DNA from 3 places in the Anoxybacillus sp. ST4 genome. Region 1 is predicted to be linked to each of the others. Evidence: riboswitches for the same ligand, from Rfam matches in the RefSeq annotation. Region 1 holds a riboswitch; each other region holds the start of a gene.

Evidence for each region. A riboswitch is a leader RNA that binds a small molecule or an ion and turns the genes downstream of it on or off. The one in region 1 is predicted to bind cobalamin.
Region 2: linked by a shared signal. The riboswitch ahead of K1I44_RS00570 (ABC transporter substrate-binding protein) and the one ahead of metE (5-methyltetrahydropteroyltriglutamate--homocysteine S-methyltransferase) in region 1 are both predicted to bind cobalamin.
Region 3: linked by a shared signal. The riboswitch ahead of K1I44_RS05910 ((2Fe-2S) ferredoxin domain-containing protein) and the one ahead of metE (5-methyltetrahydropteroyltriglutamate--homocysteine S-methyltransferase) in region 1 are both predicted to bind cobalamin.

What each region holds. Positions count from the first base shown of each region.
Region 1 is NZ_JAHZOE010000034.1:6,268-11,553, forward strand. It holds gene K1I44_RS13630 (HesA/MoeB/ThiF family protein) at 1-316, opposite strand, end outside; gene K1I44_RS13635 (GNAT family N-acetyltransferase) at 313-1,203, opposite strand; gene K1I44_RS15620 (hypothetical protein) at 2,293-2,586, shown strand; gene K1I44_RS13645 (IS66 family transposase) at 2,589-3,008, opposite strand; cobalamin riboswitch at 3,585-3,774, shown strand; gene metE (5-methyltetrahydropteroyltriglutamate--homocysteine S-methyltransferase) at 3,916-5,286, shown strand, end outside.
Region 2 is NZ_JAHZOE010000001.1:95,388-100,673, forward strand. It holds gene K1I44_RS00565 (FecCD family ABC transporter permease) at 1-853, opposite strand, end outside; gene K1I44_RS00570 (ABC transporter substrate-binding protein) at 819-1,775, opposite strand; cobalamin riboswitch at 1,895-2,086, opposite strand; gene K1I44_RS00575 (ATP-binding protein) at 2,154-3,917, opposite strand; gene K1I44_RS00580 (response regulator transcription factor) at 3,914-4,630, opposite strand; gene ccsB (c-type cytochrome biogenesis protein CcsB) at 4,719-5,286, opposite strand, start outside.
Region 3 is NZ_JAHZOE010000005.1:112,989-118,274, forward strand. It holds gene K1I44_RS05905 (energy-coupling factor ABC transporter permease) at 1-602, opposite strand, end outside; gene K1I44_RS05910 ((2Fe-2S) ferredoxin domain-containing protein) at 599-964, opposite strand; cobalamin riboswitch at 1,146-1,326, opposite strand; gene K1I44_RS05915 (LacI family DNA-binding transcriptional regulator) at 1,412-2,446, opposite strand; gene K1I44_RS05920 (glycoside hydrolase family 31 protein) at 2,463-4,790, opposite strand; gene K1I44_RS05925 (alpha-amylase family glycosyl hydrolase) at 4,809-5,286, opposite strand, start outside.

The DNA of each region.
Region 1 (5,286 bases):
TCGAATATCTTTTTAAGTCAGAGGGTATCGCTATGTCTTCAAATTCTATGATATTCTTCTGATATAAGTAGTTTAGGTAATTATCAATATCTTCCGAAAAGTCTCTTGTAAACCTGCTTCTGACTGAATCTTTAATGTCTTTTATAGTATTTTCACCATTGATTTTCCTTAAGAAGAAGCTTGAAATTTCATCAGTTTCAACAATCATATAGTCTCTAGTTATAACATTATTGAATACTAACTGATTGTTTTTCAGATACAATAATTCAATAGTTCCTTTAAATCTAGGCTTCAGACTCGAATGAAATTTATTCATTGACATTCACCCAGCGTAGTAAAAATGTTAAAAAACAAAACAGGAGAAGTTTTCTCAACATCATTTCTATCTATTGTTACGTTGTTTGGGTGCTGAACTACAACAATTTCTTGTTTTAGAGAACAGTAGCTACAGAATTTCTCCACTATTTCGGGAGCTATATTCCAATATTTATCTTCTAAAGCAAGCTTTATGTAAATTGTGCCGACAAGAATTTCATACGTAATGTTTCCTATTAACTGATTAGAGGAGAAGATTCCAAAAACAAATGGTCCCCAGATAAACCTAATAACATCGTGAATAGTTGATTTTTCGAGAGGAATATTTTCAAAGTCTTTTTGTAGGGTTTTATAAATAATATTGAAATATAACTCTTTTTGGTTCATATTGATTTTTTTAAATTCCAAAGAGACAGAAGAAGAGAATGTGCTTCTATTAAACTGGAACGCATTTGTATAAAAGAAATTTGCATCTGCATACTTTTGGAGCATCTTTTGTGAAGGAATATTTTTGTTAAACGCTGCACCAAGAATAAAATCGAATCCTTGCTTATACAACTCTTTTCTATAGAGCTCGATGACTTTCCTACTTAATCCTTTCCCTCTTGATTCAGGAGTCAAATATATATCCATACAGATGACTATCCTCTCACCTATCTTCCTGTGGAAACAGTAGGCAATCGGTTGTTCTTCATCTACGATTTTCACAGTACTCAGAGAATATCGATAAAAAAGTGTACCTACTATATTTTGAAAAACAATCTTTTTCAAAGGGTTACACATATAATGCAAGTACGTAGGATCTCCCATTTCAAAATATGTTCTCGATATTTCTTTGAATATTTTATTAGCCTTACCTAAAGATAATTTGCTATTAACTACTTCCATATTAATCAATCCTCTCAATAAAAACTGTTAGAATTTTTTGTATTTTATATAAATACAGAGTCAAAACAAAAAATACATTTTTTACTTTTCATGATCTATGTTCAAAATTTGTACTTGATTTCCTTCTAGACACACTCTATTTACGCTTGTGAGAAAAAATAGTAAATAAATGTTTTTTTGGCTCTTCACCAAAAGTTGTACTTGATTTTTTTCTGAACATACCCTATTTACGATTGTGAGGAAAAATCAGTAAATCAATGGTTTTTGCACATCTTTGTACAAGAAACCGTATTGCTTGTCAAGTACATTTTGTGGTGATGAACCAATGTTTTTTTACTTCTTTGTACAGGAAACCGTATCGCTTATCAAGTACATGTTGTTGTAGTGACGAATCCTTTTATTCTTTCAATGCACATATTTTCGTCTATTCTGTTCCACATAAATGATTATTTTATTATATTGATCAGAACATAAACCTCTCTTTTGTTAAAACAGAAAACATACCACCTATCAAGTACATATTTTAGAAATAAGACTTCCTTATTTTAAAAATTATTCGATATATATGAAATAATTTAATTTTTATACATGTAAAACTATAACAAAAAAAAAAAAAAAAAATCAATACTTTTTAACATAAAATTATCAATAAAATATCAATATTAACTTAAAAGAAAAATATAACCATTAACTACGGCGGTAACTATTCAGCCTATTACTAGTTACTTTGCTAGAAGACAACACGAAAAGAGCATTTTCTCTTTCAGAAAACATCCTGACTAGGTGGAAACAAATAGGCAGTGAAAATGGCCTTGAAGCAACTACTAAAGAATATCTCATACTCGTTTCTTCGGTTTTTTGATCGTGGAGATGATGCTACGCACAAGACCAAAGACGTGTACATCTTCTTCTCTACGAAAGGTGCCGGAAATACACTGCTTAATCTTGGCCATCTACAATCCCGTTCTACCTAGTTATTGCCACAGGGAACATGAGAATCACGAAAGAAACGGAGACTTCGGCTTGATATTTCTGTAGCCGATCAAGCAACTTTCAGGCTGCTTTGCTACCCGTTCGGGAGCCTCCTTTTTGGAGAAGCAAGATCCAGTAGGCCAGCGCCATGACGAAGGAAACGCTCATATCTTCGATACTGCCGAACCCGTTCGCCGCTCAATCATCCGCCAGTCTGGTCCACCTCCTGCTTCATCTCGAGAAGAAGATCCATCAGGTCTTTCGCCCATCCATGTTCATGGAGCTCCCATATCACTTGAAGTTCAAAGAGAAGATGGGAGTTGCACAACGCATGTTGAGCTTGGAGATACCGAAAATACGGCTTCCATACGTCATGCATCATCGTTCACTCGTAAAAGGGAAGAAACCTAATGTTATTCATCACTTCCTTGCCCCGTTTTGGATGGTAGGCATACCACTCGCTTGATCGTTACTTGTGACATGAAGCAGTTTCGTTTTCCCTGCAACTGAAAGCCTATTTCATCTACGTGAAGAACGCGAGAAACCAACAACACCTTATGAAAAAGGGGACGAATGTCGGCCAGACATTCGCCGGCTTCCCGGTTGATCTTTACCAGCGTCCCTTCGCTGATCCAATGACTAACAACATCTTTAATGAGCTCTGCCGTCTGGTGATAAGGAAGCAATTGATATTTTGTGAGATAAACAAGCAGTGCTTTGACTCTTAGTTCATATTGTACTGGGTTCGTGACGCGGACAGGAAACTCCGCTTGGTGAAGACGATGACAATGGTGATAAAACTTGACTTCACATTCTTGCTGGGTGACTTCCATCGGCAAAGTTGGAAAGTCCCATACTTGTCGGGTAAGGCATTGATGGACCGGCACCTGTTCTAGCGATGCCCCGCACGCATCCTTGGCATTGGGTTACTCGGTGTACAACGATATGGTGCGGGTTAGCCACCTTTTGGAGCATATACCTCCGATGTCCGATCTGTCCACCTGGGCGCTTGCCTGTTTTCTTCCGCAAGGAGGTTCGAAGGACGAAACGGATCGGAAGAAGGCGACAAATAGCTGTTAGTACTGTTTTTTTCGTGCGTCCAACTACTCGCCCCCGTTATTGTAATTGTTCGATTTGATTCATTAATGTTTTGACTAATTACACAACAGCTTTAGGTCCTTGATGATACACGGCTAGAATTTATTCTTCTTTCATCGTCTTCACCTCTCCTGTCGATTAGTGATACCTTTAGACAGGAAATAGAAAGTTTTAAACGTATCTTTCTAACTTTCTCTAGTTGGAGGCTGAATAGTTACCTACGGCGTTACATCTCTCAAAACTCCACACGAGAAAATATTTCAGTTGAAAAAAACAAAAAGTTCGTTTATTCTGAATTTTATACAACAAAATAATAAGTTCACGCAACAGGTGGTTCACACATGCTGTGAATCTTAAAAGGGAAGTTTGGTGAAAATCCAACACGGTCGCGCCACTGTGATGCAGAGCTGTTTATCATCATCCACTGTTTCACGCGAAATGGGAAGGAGATAAACGGCGATGAAGCTAAGTCAGGAGACCTGCCTGTTGTATGCACTTACGACCTACGCGTCATAGGGAGGAGTGAGGACATATGATGTTGAGGCACTTCACGTATCTCAATACGAGTTAGCTATGCCCTCCTTCTGTTTGGAAGGGGGTTTTTCTGCTTGATTGGGATAAAATAACTGGAGGTGCTTGTATATGTTAATCTACAGTTCGAATGTAGGATATCCACGTATTGGAGAAAAGAGGGAATGGAAAAAAGCATTAGAATCTTTTTGGAATGGGCAAATGAACGAAGAGCAGTTCACAAAAACGATGGAAACGATTCGACTTGATTCGATTCGCAAACAAGTCGAGAAAGGAATTGATCTCATTCCGATCGGAGATTTTTCCTTATACGATCACGTGTTAGATACAGCATTTATGTTCGGATATATTCCAGAGCGATTCAAACAAATAGTTAATCCGCTAGAGCAATACTTTGCGATGGCGCGTGGCACGAACGGACAACATGCCCTTGAAATGACGAAATGGTTTAATACAAATTATCACTACATCGTTCCTGAAATCGGGCAAACTAAGCCGAAATTGGTGGAAAATCGGCTATTGAAAGAATACAAACTAATAAAAGAAACGTTCCATATTGAAGCAAAGCCTGTGTTACTTGGACCGATTACATTTCTTTTACTTTCGAAACAATACGATCGCAACGAATGGCGAAAGCATCTTGCACACTTAGTTCCTGTTTATGTGGAATTGTTAAAACAACTAGGTGAGGCTGGAGTGTCGTTCGTACAAATGGATGAACCGATTCTCGTTCAAGATATAGACGATGATATCATCAACGCATTTCATCATGTATACAACGTTTTTCACCGCGATATACCGAACATAAATATTATTTTACAAACGTATTTTGCTAGCGTATCTCATTACCGTGAAGTTGTTGCTTTGCCTGTCGCAGGCATTGGGCTTGATTTTGTTCATGATGATGGCGAAAACATGGAAGACATAAATACTTACGGATTTCCGAAAGATAAAATATTAGTTGCTGGTATTGTCGACGGCCGAAATGTATGGAAAAGTTCGCTTGTGCAAAAAGCGAAGCTCCTTCATCATTTAGCAGGCGTTTCTGAACAACTGATCATTCAACCGTCTTGCAGCTTAATACATGTCCCTGTCACAACAAAACATGAACATACGTTACCAACAGAACTTGCTAGTACTTTATCATTTGCGGATGAAAAATTAGATGAAATACGTATGTTGACAGAGCATATGAAAGGAAACGTAACGATCGACGAGCTAATCAAATACGATGAACAAACAACCGTTTATTTTTCCAAGTTCCGTCAATCTAAACAAACAGACGATATCACAACCGTTCCATTAAACCGAACATCTTACAGCGAAAGACAAAAAGCACAACGAGCCCATTTGCAGCTTCCACTTTTGCCGACAACGACAATTGGCAGTTTTCCACAAACGAGCGACGTGCGCCAAGCTCGGATGAAATGGAAAAAGGGGGAGTGGAAAGACGAAAGGTACAAATCGTTTATCAAGAAAGAA
Region 2 (5,286 bases), on a different contig from region 1:
TTTTATGATTAGCTCCACAAATGAGACGCGTCATATGAGGGATGACAAGACCAACAAACCCGATCGTTCCTGATACTGCCACAGCTGCTCCTGTAAGTAGCGATGCGCTCAACAAAATAAATAGTTTGCGCTGTAACACATGCACGCCAATGCTTGCAGCTGCTTGTTCCCCAAACGAAAATGCGTTTAGCTCGCGAGTGTGAACAAATAGACCGATAGAACCGATCACGAAAAACGGAAAAAACAAGGAAACGTACGACCAACCGCGCATCGCTACGCTCCCCATAAGCCAGCCGATGACTTGACGTAGCTCTTCTCCACTTAGGGCAACCATGAGCGAAATGAGCGAACCGAAAAAAGCGTTCATCATAATACCAATTAAAACAATCGTCTCCATTGCCATATTTGGCTCGGCAAGACGAGCGAACAACAAAACGAACAACAATGTGATGAGTGCAAAAATAACGCTAACAATCGGCAACGTAAAACGCCCAAGAAACGGCAGATAAAGGTGAAAGAAAAAAACGATGACCGCTCCGACAGCTGCCCCAGATGAGACACCGATCGTGTACGGGTCAGCCAAAACGTTTTTCAATAGTCCTTGAAAAGCAACGCCCGCTATAGCTAAAGCTGCTCCGATGAGAAAAGCGAGCACAACCCTCGGTAGACGAATCGAAACAATGATTTGCGAATCGGTGGCAGGCACTGTCGGTGTATGAATCAATGTCCCCCATATAGAAGAAAAGGGAATCGATTGTGATCCAATCGATATCCCTAACAATATGGCAGCTATCGCAATGATTGATGCAACGATGTAATTATTGAAAAATGTCTGGATAAACGGCTTTGGCAATTTCTTCGACCCCTTCAGCTAAACGTGGTCCTGGACGAGAAACTAAATCCGAATTGACGTCATATACGCGTTTATTTTTAATGGCAGGGACGTCTTTCCATGCTGGGCGAGCGAGCACTTGCTCAACTGCGTTCGGCGTGTAATAACCGTACGTCGTAATAATGACATCCGGGTTTAACGCCACTGCATCTTCTTCTGTAAACATCGGCCATCCTTCTTGATCACCTGCCGCATTTTTCGCATGAATGATCGCTAACATTTCATCCATAAATGTTCCTTTTCCAGCTGTATAAATTTCTGGTGCAGGCGAGACTTCGATCCAAACGGTTGCTTCTTCTTTCACCTCTTTTGCTTTTTCAGCAATGGCATCGATTTTTTGCTTCATTTGTTTCACAACGTCCGATGCTTCTTTCGTTTTCCCTGTCGCTTTACCGATTAGTTCAATGGAAGCATACACGTCATTCAACGATGTAGCATTTGGCACAACAATGACTGTAATGCCCGCATCTTTCAATTGTTTTAATCCTTCTTCAGAGTTATGTGCACTTGACGCGTGTGCAAGCACAACGTCCGGCTGAAGTGCGATAATTTTTTCAACATTAAACTCCATGTCGCCGATTTTTTCTTTATTTTTCACATCTTCCGGATAGTTATCAAAATCGCTTACACCAACGATTTTGTCACCAAGTCCTAACGCATACGCAATTTCTGTATTGCTCGGGATAAGCGAAACGATCTTCGCTGGCTCCTTTTCAATCGTCACGTCACCAAACGCATCTTTTACTGTGACAGGAAATGCGACCTCCGCTACTTTCTCCTCTTGCTTTGTCTCTTTTGCCGGCTCTGCGTTATTCGCGCACGCCGCTAATCCGAGCGTCAGCACGAGCACCAAAAGCCATACATACTGTTTCCACTTTTTCATCGTTTTTCCCCCTCTTTATGTATATAAAAATAAAAAGCTCACCCCGAATGGAATGAGCTGGAAACAACAAAAGACAACCGTCACCTTTGTCGTTTCGACGTCTCACTCCCCGAAGACGCGAATGACGATGCAAAAAGGCAGGTCTACTGACTTATGCGTCATCCTACTTTGAAGCCTTCCCATACGAATTGTACAGTGGCGTCCTTCATTTCGTCAGCATTTACAGTTGCGGGGACAGTTCTGGACTTGCACCAGATTCCCTATTAAGTCTACTAGGTTTCCCATTCGACACCTTTTTGCAACGAACGTATACAATTGTCGAACAATTTTTACGTTTCTATCATAGCCGAAAACATCGCTTATGACAACAAAAATTTTCTATTTCAATGGAAGTGTAAATGTAAACATCGTTCCTTCGCCGAGCTTACTATGAACGGCGATCGTTCCTTTATGCGCCTCAACGATGTTTTTCGCAATCGCAAGACCTAATCCTGTGCCAGAGCGACCGCGTGTACGTGCTTTATCCGCTTTGTAAAAGCGCTCAAACACGAACGGCAAATCTTCTTCAGCAATGCCAGAGCCTGAGTCTCGAACAGAAATGCGCACCGCCTCTTCGTCCCCATCGACTATGACACGAACTTCCCCACCGTCATCTGTGTGACGAAGAGCATTATCAATTAAATTCGTCAGCACTTGTTCGATACGGTCAGGGTCAAGCAACACGACAAATTCTTCATTTATGTCCACGAGCAAGCGAACTCCTTTTTCTTTCGCTAACGCTTGAAACTTATGAATGATGCGCTCGGTGTATGAACGAAGCGGCACGCGCTCTTTATGAAGCGTTAAATGTCCTGCTTCCATACGCGCTAAATCAAGCAAGTCGTTAACGAGGCGACCCATGCGCAACGATTCATCATAAATGACTTTTGCCAATTCTTTCTTTTCTTCATCTGTCGCCGCGATGTCGTCGACAATGGCTTCACTATACCCTTGCAACATGGCGATTGGCGTTCGCAACTCATGCGAGACGTTGGCGATAAAATCTTTGCGCAACTTATCGAGCCGGCGTTCTTCTGTCATATCTCGAAGCACTGCAACCGCCCCGCGAATCACTTTGCCATTGTACAACGGCGTCATAACAATGACCCAATTGCGACCTTGTAAAGCAATTTCTGCTGCTTGTTCTTTCTCCTCCATGATGGCCTTTGTAAACAGTTCATTCACTTGGGGAGGAAGCGGCAGCAAGTCTTCACGATTCCCTTGTTCATAATACCAAGCTTGCAAAAAGCGGTCGGCAGGCGGATTCGTAACAAGCACTTCGCCATTTCGATTAAGTGTAATCACCCCGTCTGCCATGCTACTTAAAATGCTCGCTAGTTGCTCTTTTTCTTGATTTAACGCATTAATATGAAATTGTAATTGCCGACCCATCTGGTTAAACGCCATAGCCAGTTCCCCAATTTCATCATGGGTGACGATCGGCACTTTGGAATCGAATTTTCCGCGCGCCATTTCAAACGCGACTTGTCTCATTTTTCTAAGCGGTGCCGTAATTCTTGTCGATAAGAAAAAGGCAAATACCGTCGTTAACACAATAGCAATAAATGCAGCAAGAAAAATAAACTTCGTCGTTTGTTTTGTCGTTTCTTCTACAGCTTTTAGCGATTGATATACGAACACAGCACCGTTTCCATCAGATGTGCGAAGCGGCACACCAACAATAAACAACTCGTTATAAACCCGATTTCGCATCGTTTCGTTTGGCATCATCGCCCGTTTCACTACTTTCTTTCCATCAAATACGCGCGACAACTGCTTATCTTGTTGAACAAACGAAAGCGGCAAATCAACGAGCTGTTCATTTGGTGAGTACCAATAATGACGATCGTCAATAATAATCATTAGTTTGGATACATCATCAACCATCGTCCATGCAATTGAGCGAGCAAACTGCTCATCATGCTCGGCGACGACGCGGGCAACTTTTACTGCTTGTTGAGTGAGTTGCTCTCCCGTTTTTTCCAAATAATATTTTTCAAAAAAACTTAGCAACAAAATGGTTAAAATAAAGAGGACGAAAGCAACAAGCAATAAAATTGTCAGCCATAATTTGCCGACTACACTACGCCATAGTGCCATCATTCATTCACGACCTCAAATTTGTACCCAACGCCCCAAACGGTGACGATCATTTTCGCTGCTGCTGGCGATACTTTATTTAACTTTTCGCGCAACCGTTTGACATGCGTATCAACTGTTCGTAAATCACCAAAAAATTCGTAATGCCATACTTCTTTTAACAATTGCTCGCGATCAAACACTTTATCTGGTGACTTCGCTAAAAAATGAAGCAACTCGTACTCTTTCGGAGTTAAGCTAACTTCATGCCCATCTGCTGTCACCCGATGCGCATCATGGTCAATTGTTAAATGAGGAAATACGAGCACATCTCGTGCTGTCGTATCCGTTGTTACATATGGAGAGTTCGCTGTACGGCGAAGCAGCGCTTTCACGCGGAGCACCACTTCACGCGGGCTAAACGGCTTAACGATATAATCGTCCGTTCCTGCTTCAAATCCTTGCACGCGATTAGCTTCCTCTCCCTTCGCTGTTAACATAATGACGGGTGTCGCTTTTTTCTCACGCAACTGTTTGCACACTTCAATACCGTCTTTTCCAGGTAACATAAGGTCAAGCAAAATCAAGTCATAATCATTGTCAAGCGCTAATGCTAGCGCTTCTTCACCGTTTTCTGCTTCATCGATCATATATTGCTCACGTTCTAAATACATACGAAGCAAACGACGAATGCGCTCTTCGTCATCGACAACTAAAATTTTAATTTCCTTCTCCATGATGTCATTCCCTCCTCGTTCACTATTGTACAAAACTGCCATACTTTTTTCTACTCCTCATAAAAAAAACGCCTTCTTTATGAAGGCGTTAAGACGCAGCATAAGAGTGTAGGCCTGCAATCACTAAGTTTACCGCTATTAAGTTAAACATAATGATCGCAAATCCAATGACCGCAAGCCATGCGGACCGCTCGCCATGCCAACCTTTTGACAATCGTAAATGTAGAAACGCTGCATAAAACAACCATGTGATGAGCGCCCATACTTCTTTCGGATCCCAACCCCAAAAGCGCGTCCATGCAATTTGTGCCCAAATCATCGCAAAAATAAGCGCACCAAGCGTGAATACAGGGAAGCCGATCGCCACAGAACGATAACTAATTTCATCAACTAAGTCCAAATTTACGTTTTTCACAAGCGGCTGCAATGCGGCTGCAATACGTTTGCGTAAGAAAAGGCGAAGCAATCCATATAATACACCACCTGCAAACAATGACCAAATCACTGTATTTAATTTGCGAGCATTAATAATTGCAGGCATATGAACGAACGGTTCCATCCGTCCTTCCGTTTTTAACACCCCTTCATGCGGGCCGACAAGCGCTGGCATGTGGTACACCATTTCACTTTGCTGTCCATTTTTGTCAATCCATTCA
Region 3 (5,286 bases), on a different contig from region 1:
GCCCCCCATACCCCGCCTGTTGCGTCTGGAAATGCTAGCGCAAGTTGTATCGATGTCATCACATACGTAGCTAAATTGGCAAACATCGCCGCCACAAAAACAGAAAGGCGCATCGAAATGCGAAGCTTTTGGCATGCAACAAACAACACGTACGCTACAAACGGACCGATAACCGCCATCGAAAACGCATTTGCACCGAGCGTTGTCAATCCACCATGCGCAAGCAATAATGCTTGAAACATTAACACAGCCGTACCGATGACCGTCATGACGAACGGCCCAAATAACAGCGCACCGAGGCCTGTCCCTGTCGGATGCGAGCTGCTTCCTGTGACAGATGGAATTTTTAAAGCGGAAAGAACGAATGTAAATGCGGTCGCTAGCGCAAGCAACATTTTCATTTCCGGCTGTTGTTTTACGATGCGCGTCATCGTCCGTAAACCGACGAAGAAAAATGGCAAAAATAACAACCACCAAACGAGCGCCCAATGCCAAGGTAAAAATCCTTCCATAATGTGCATCGCATATACTGAAGGTGAAAGCGCAAATAAAACGTAGACAGTCAAGCATGTACAAACGATCCACCATGCGTTTCGCTTCATTTTTCTTTCCCCCTTGTCGCAACGCTATGTTCGGGCATAACAAATTCTGTATGTTCATACGTATACGTGACGTAATCGCGCAATATGTTCCCGTCACGTACATGATTGCGTACAATGTCCCTCCCTATTTGTTCATCAATCGTACGATACCAAACACCTTCTGGATAAACGATGACGACACATGCATCTTCGCAGCGACCGTTGCATCGTGTACGCGTCGTATGAACGCGCCCATGTAACTGCAACCGATCAATTTCATCGCGAATCGCTTGCGTCACCTCTTCTCCTCCTTTTCTCATGCAGCTTCCTCCGTTGCAAATAAGCACGTGATGTGTCGTTCCTTGTAAATTCCATGTTGCCATATATGTCGCCCCTTTTTTCCAAAATAAAAAAGCACCTCTAGGTAGAGGTGCAGAAAAAAACGAAATATTCAAACAATCATGCATTCACAACCGTTGTATCTCTTATGGCGATTTCTTATCATGTATTCACAACCGTTGCTTTCCATCGTCTCCGCACGTCCACCTATATTCCCGTAGGCAGCCGACGTATCGCAAGCAGGCAGGTCTCCTGGCTTAGGTTCATCATTTCGTTGCGCCTTCCCAAAAATCAGTGGCATATTGCAACGAAACTCCCCATCACAGTGGCGGGTACCGCGACGGCTTTGCACCGTTCTTCCCTTTTAAGCATACGGACGTATGCACCGTACTTGCTCATCGTATATATTTTTCAAAGAGCGTAAATGTTAAGAATATAATACACCATTTTTTTCTTCTCGCCTAGCCTGTTTATAAAAAAAGAGCACCTTCCTATTCAGAAGGTGCTTTGTAATAATCGCACGAAAACCGTTTGACGAGCGTATGCGGAATAATGATGCGTTTAATTGGCTCATTCGGGTTTTCGATTTGTTGAATTAAATTTCTTGCTGCTTCAAAGCCGAGCTGGAAAATGTTAATGTCTACCGATGTTAATGGCGGACGGGAAATTTCTGATAAAAGCACGTTGTTAAAGCTCACGATCGACAAATCGGCTGGTACGCTTAACCCCATTTCCGCAAGCGTATTTAACACACCGAGCGCCATCAAATCGTCGGCGACAACGAGCGCAGTTGGCGGTTCTTTCAATGAAAGCAACCCTTTCATCGCCTCTTGGCCGCCTTCTTTTAAAAATTCTTCATGCACGATGTAATCTTTTCGATACGAAAGACTAGCCGATTTCAATGCTTTTTCATATCCGCGCAAACGATCCATCGTCACGATGAGATTTACATTTCCTCCGACAAAAGCGATGCGTTCATGACCGAGCTCAATTAAATATTCCGTCGCCTCGCGCGCGGCGCGAACGTTATCGTTATCAACGTGCGTAATTTGCTCCGCTTTTTTATGCGGTTTACCGATGACGACAAACGGCACGTCTTCTTTTTGTAAATACGCCATAATTTTATCGTTCGCGCGCGAATACAGCAAAATGACCCCATCGACGCGTTTTCCTTGCACCATATGGACGACGCCTTCATAAATTTCCGCTTCCGTCTCCCCTGTCGACAACTGCAACGCATATTGTCGATCATGCACCGCTTTGCTAATGCCGCGAATGACTTCTGGGAAAAACGGGTTTTGAAACGCTTTATCGGCTGAGCTTGGCATAATTAAGCCGATCACTTGCGTCGATTTATTTGCTAAACTGCGGGCGATAAAATTCGGATGATAGCCGAGCTCTTTCATCGCTTCGCGCACTTTTTTCTTCGTCTTTTCACTAATGCGCGGACTGTCAGCAATGACGCGCGAAACGGTCGATGGTGCCACGTTCGCTCGTTTCGCTACATCTTTAATCGTTACTGTCATAAAAATCCCCCATCTCTTACAAAACAAACGTGTTTGTCGCTTCATCGACAAATCTTTGTTCACCGTTGACTATTACCGTTGACGGCACATGTCCAACAAACACGACACGCATACGCCACGGCGGTTGATACGTCCCTTCCGCTTCGACGTGAAAATGAACTGTATCGTGTGAAAATACCGCACGAATGTGCATGTTCACATACTCTCCTTTTTCGTACGCAAACGTTGTGCCGTCATCATCGTATAACGTATATGATGATGTTCCTTCCTCCATCGTATACACATACAACGTCAACTGTTCGTCCGCAATGGACGTCGATTGTTTTACTTCGGCGTGGGCAATCATCGCCCCTTCTTTTACAAATATCGGCAACCGATCGAGCGGCGCTTCAACGATGTACCTTCTTCCACCTTCAAATCGCTCTTTCGTCCAATAATCGATCCAGCGTCCTTCTGGAAAATAAACGATGCGATGCTTCGTATATGGGCGAACGATCGGTGCGACCATCACTTGTTCGCCAACCATAAACTGATCGGATATGTTCCACGTCTCAGCATCGTCCGGATATTCTAACATGAGCGGGCGCATCATCGGCACACCTGTTTGGTATGCTTCAAAACATAACGTGTACAAATGTGGAAGCCACTCGTAGCGCAACTCAATATATCGCTTCACTATCTGTTCATATGTTTCACCGAACGCCCACGGTTCTTGACGGGCGAAACCAATCGCACAATGATTGCGGAAATATGGGAAAAAAGCGCCGACTTGCGTCCAACGAACAAGCAATTCCCCATGAGCATCGTGAGCGAAGCCGCCCACATCCGCTCCACAACATGCAACAGCAGATAATCCTAAATTTAAACACATCGGCAACGATAGTTCAAGATGTTCCCAAAAGCTACGGTTATCTCCTGTCCACACGGCAGCATACCGGTGAATGCCTGAAAAACCGGCGCGCGTTAACACAAATGGACGCTTCCCTTTCAGTTGCTTTTTCAATCCGTTGTACGTCGCTTCCGTCATCATCATTCCGTATATGTTATGCACTTGACGATGCGTTTTCCATCCATCATGAACGACTTGATCGTCCATCGTTTTCGTTTCGTTAAACACAGACGGCTCATTCATATCGTTCCAAATGCCTTCAATGCCGATGCTCGTGTAAAACGCATGTTGTTCTCCCCACCATTTGCGCACTTTTTTCTTCAAAAAATCAGGAAACACGCTCGTCCCTGGCCAAACGTCTCCTTTAAACAACGTTCCGTCTGCATATTTACAAAAATAATCTTTTTGCACGCCATCGCGATACGTATCGTACTCTGCATCGACTTTCACGCCCGGATCAACGATTGGAACGATACGAACCCCCTGTTCGCTTGCGTATTGAACGAGCGATTTCGGGTGTGGAAACCGATTTTGATCGAACGTAAATACACGATATTCGTCCATATAATGAATATCTAAATATATCGCATCAAGCGGAATATGTTTTGTGCGAAATGTATCAATTAATTCACGCACTTCTTGTTCCGTTTCATAACTATAACGCGACTGATGATAACCGAGCGCCCACTTTGGCGGCAGCGGCATGCGGCCAACGAGATGCGTATATTGCGTCAACACATCTTTTGGATGCGGTCCAGCAAACACGTAATAGTCGAGCGCACCACCTTCTGACGTGAACGTATAAAACGATTCATGCCGCAAGTCAAACGTCGTTTCATACGTATGATCGAAAAAGACGCCGTGTGCATGTCCGTCTTTTAACACCATCATATACGGATGCGACTGGTATAGCGGATCCGTTTCTAAATTGTGCGGAGCATACACATCTGTATTCCACATCTTCCATACCGCTCCGCGTTTATTTAACACTCCTGTTTTTTCACCTAAGCCGTACACGACATCGGTCGGAGCGAGGGCGTGCGCACAGCGTATGCGTCCTTTCGCTTGAAAACGAACCGGCTCGACATCGCGTACAAGCACCGTCCCTTCTCGATCATAAACCGTTATACGAAACGGGCGTCGTTCGATCACGACCGTCAACGCATTCGTCTTCAGCTCCCAACCATTTTCCACTTCCTGCACATGCATCGCCACTTTCTCTGGCGCTGCCACGACCGCTGGACTAACGGAAGCGTACTTTTGAGCAAACGGATCGATCGTGATCCGAACGATATCGTCGCGATAAAAATAAATTTTACCCGATGCCCCCTCGCACGTAAATGAAACGATTTGCTTTTTTTCTTCAATTTTTTGCACATCGCCAACCGATTGCCACACATCTGTTTCATTCGTCCCATTTGTCGGCCGAATCGCAAAGCTCGTATCCTCTAGCATACATGCCGCCCCCTATCGTTATGATCGCTTCCGTTTTCGCGCTAAATATAAAAACAGTCCAAACGAAGCGTACACCGCCACAAGCGCCGCAATAAACGGAATGTTTAATCCTGTTTTTGGCGCCAGCACGTAAATTTCCGCTGTTTCGCGATCTAAAATGATATCATACTTGCCATCTTTGCTGCGGACTAAATCGCCAGCAAGCAAGCCTCGCAACTCTTTTCCTTGTTCTAGTTCGTCAGTGAACGTCACTTTTTGCGTTTTTGACGTGTTGTTAATGGCGATGACCGTTGTTTCCTTTTCATACGTCCGTTTAAACACAGCCATGCCGCCTTGTTCATACAGCAATTCAAAATCGCCACGACGAAGCGACGGCAATTTTTCACGCAATTCACCGAGCTTTGTCACATAGTCAATAAGCTCTTTATCGGTACGGAAATTCATTAAGCGGCGGTTATCTGGATCTTCCCCGCCATCAAGCGCAATTTCTGTTCCA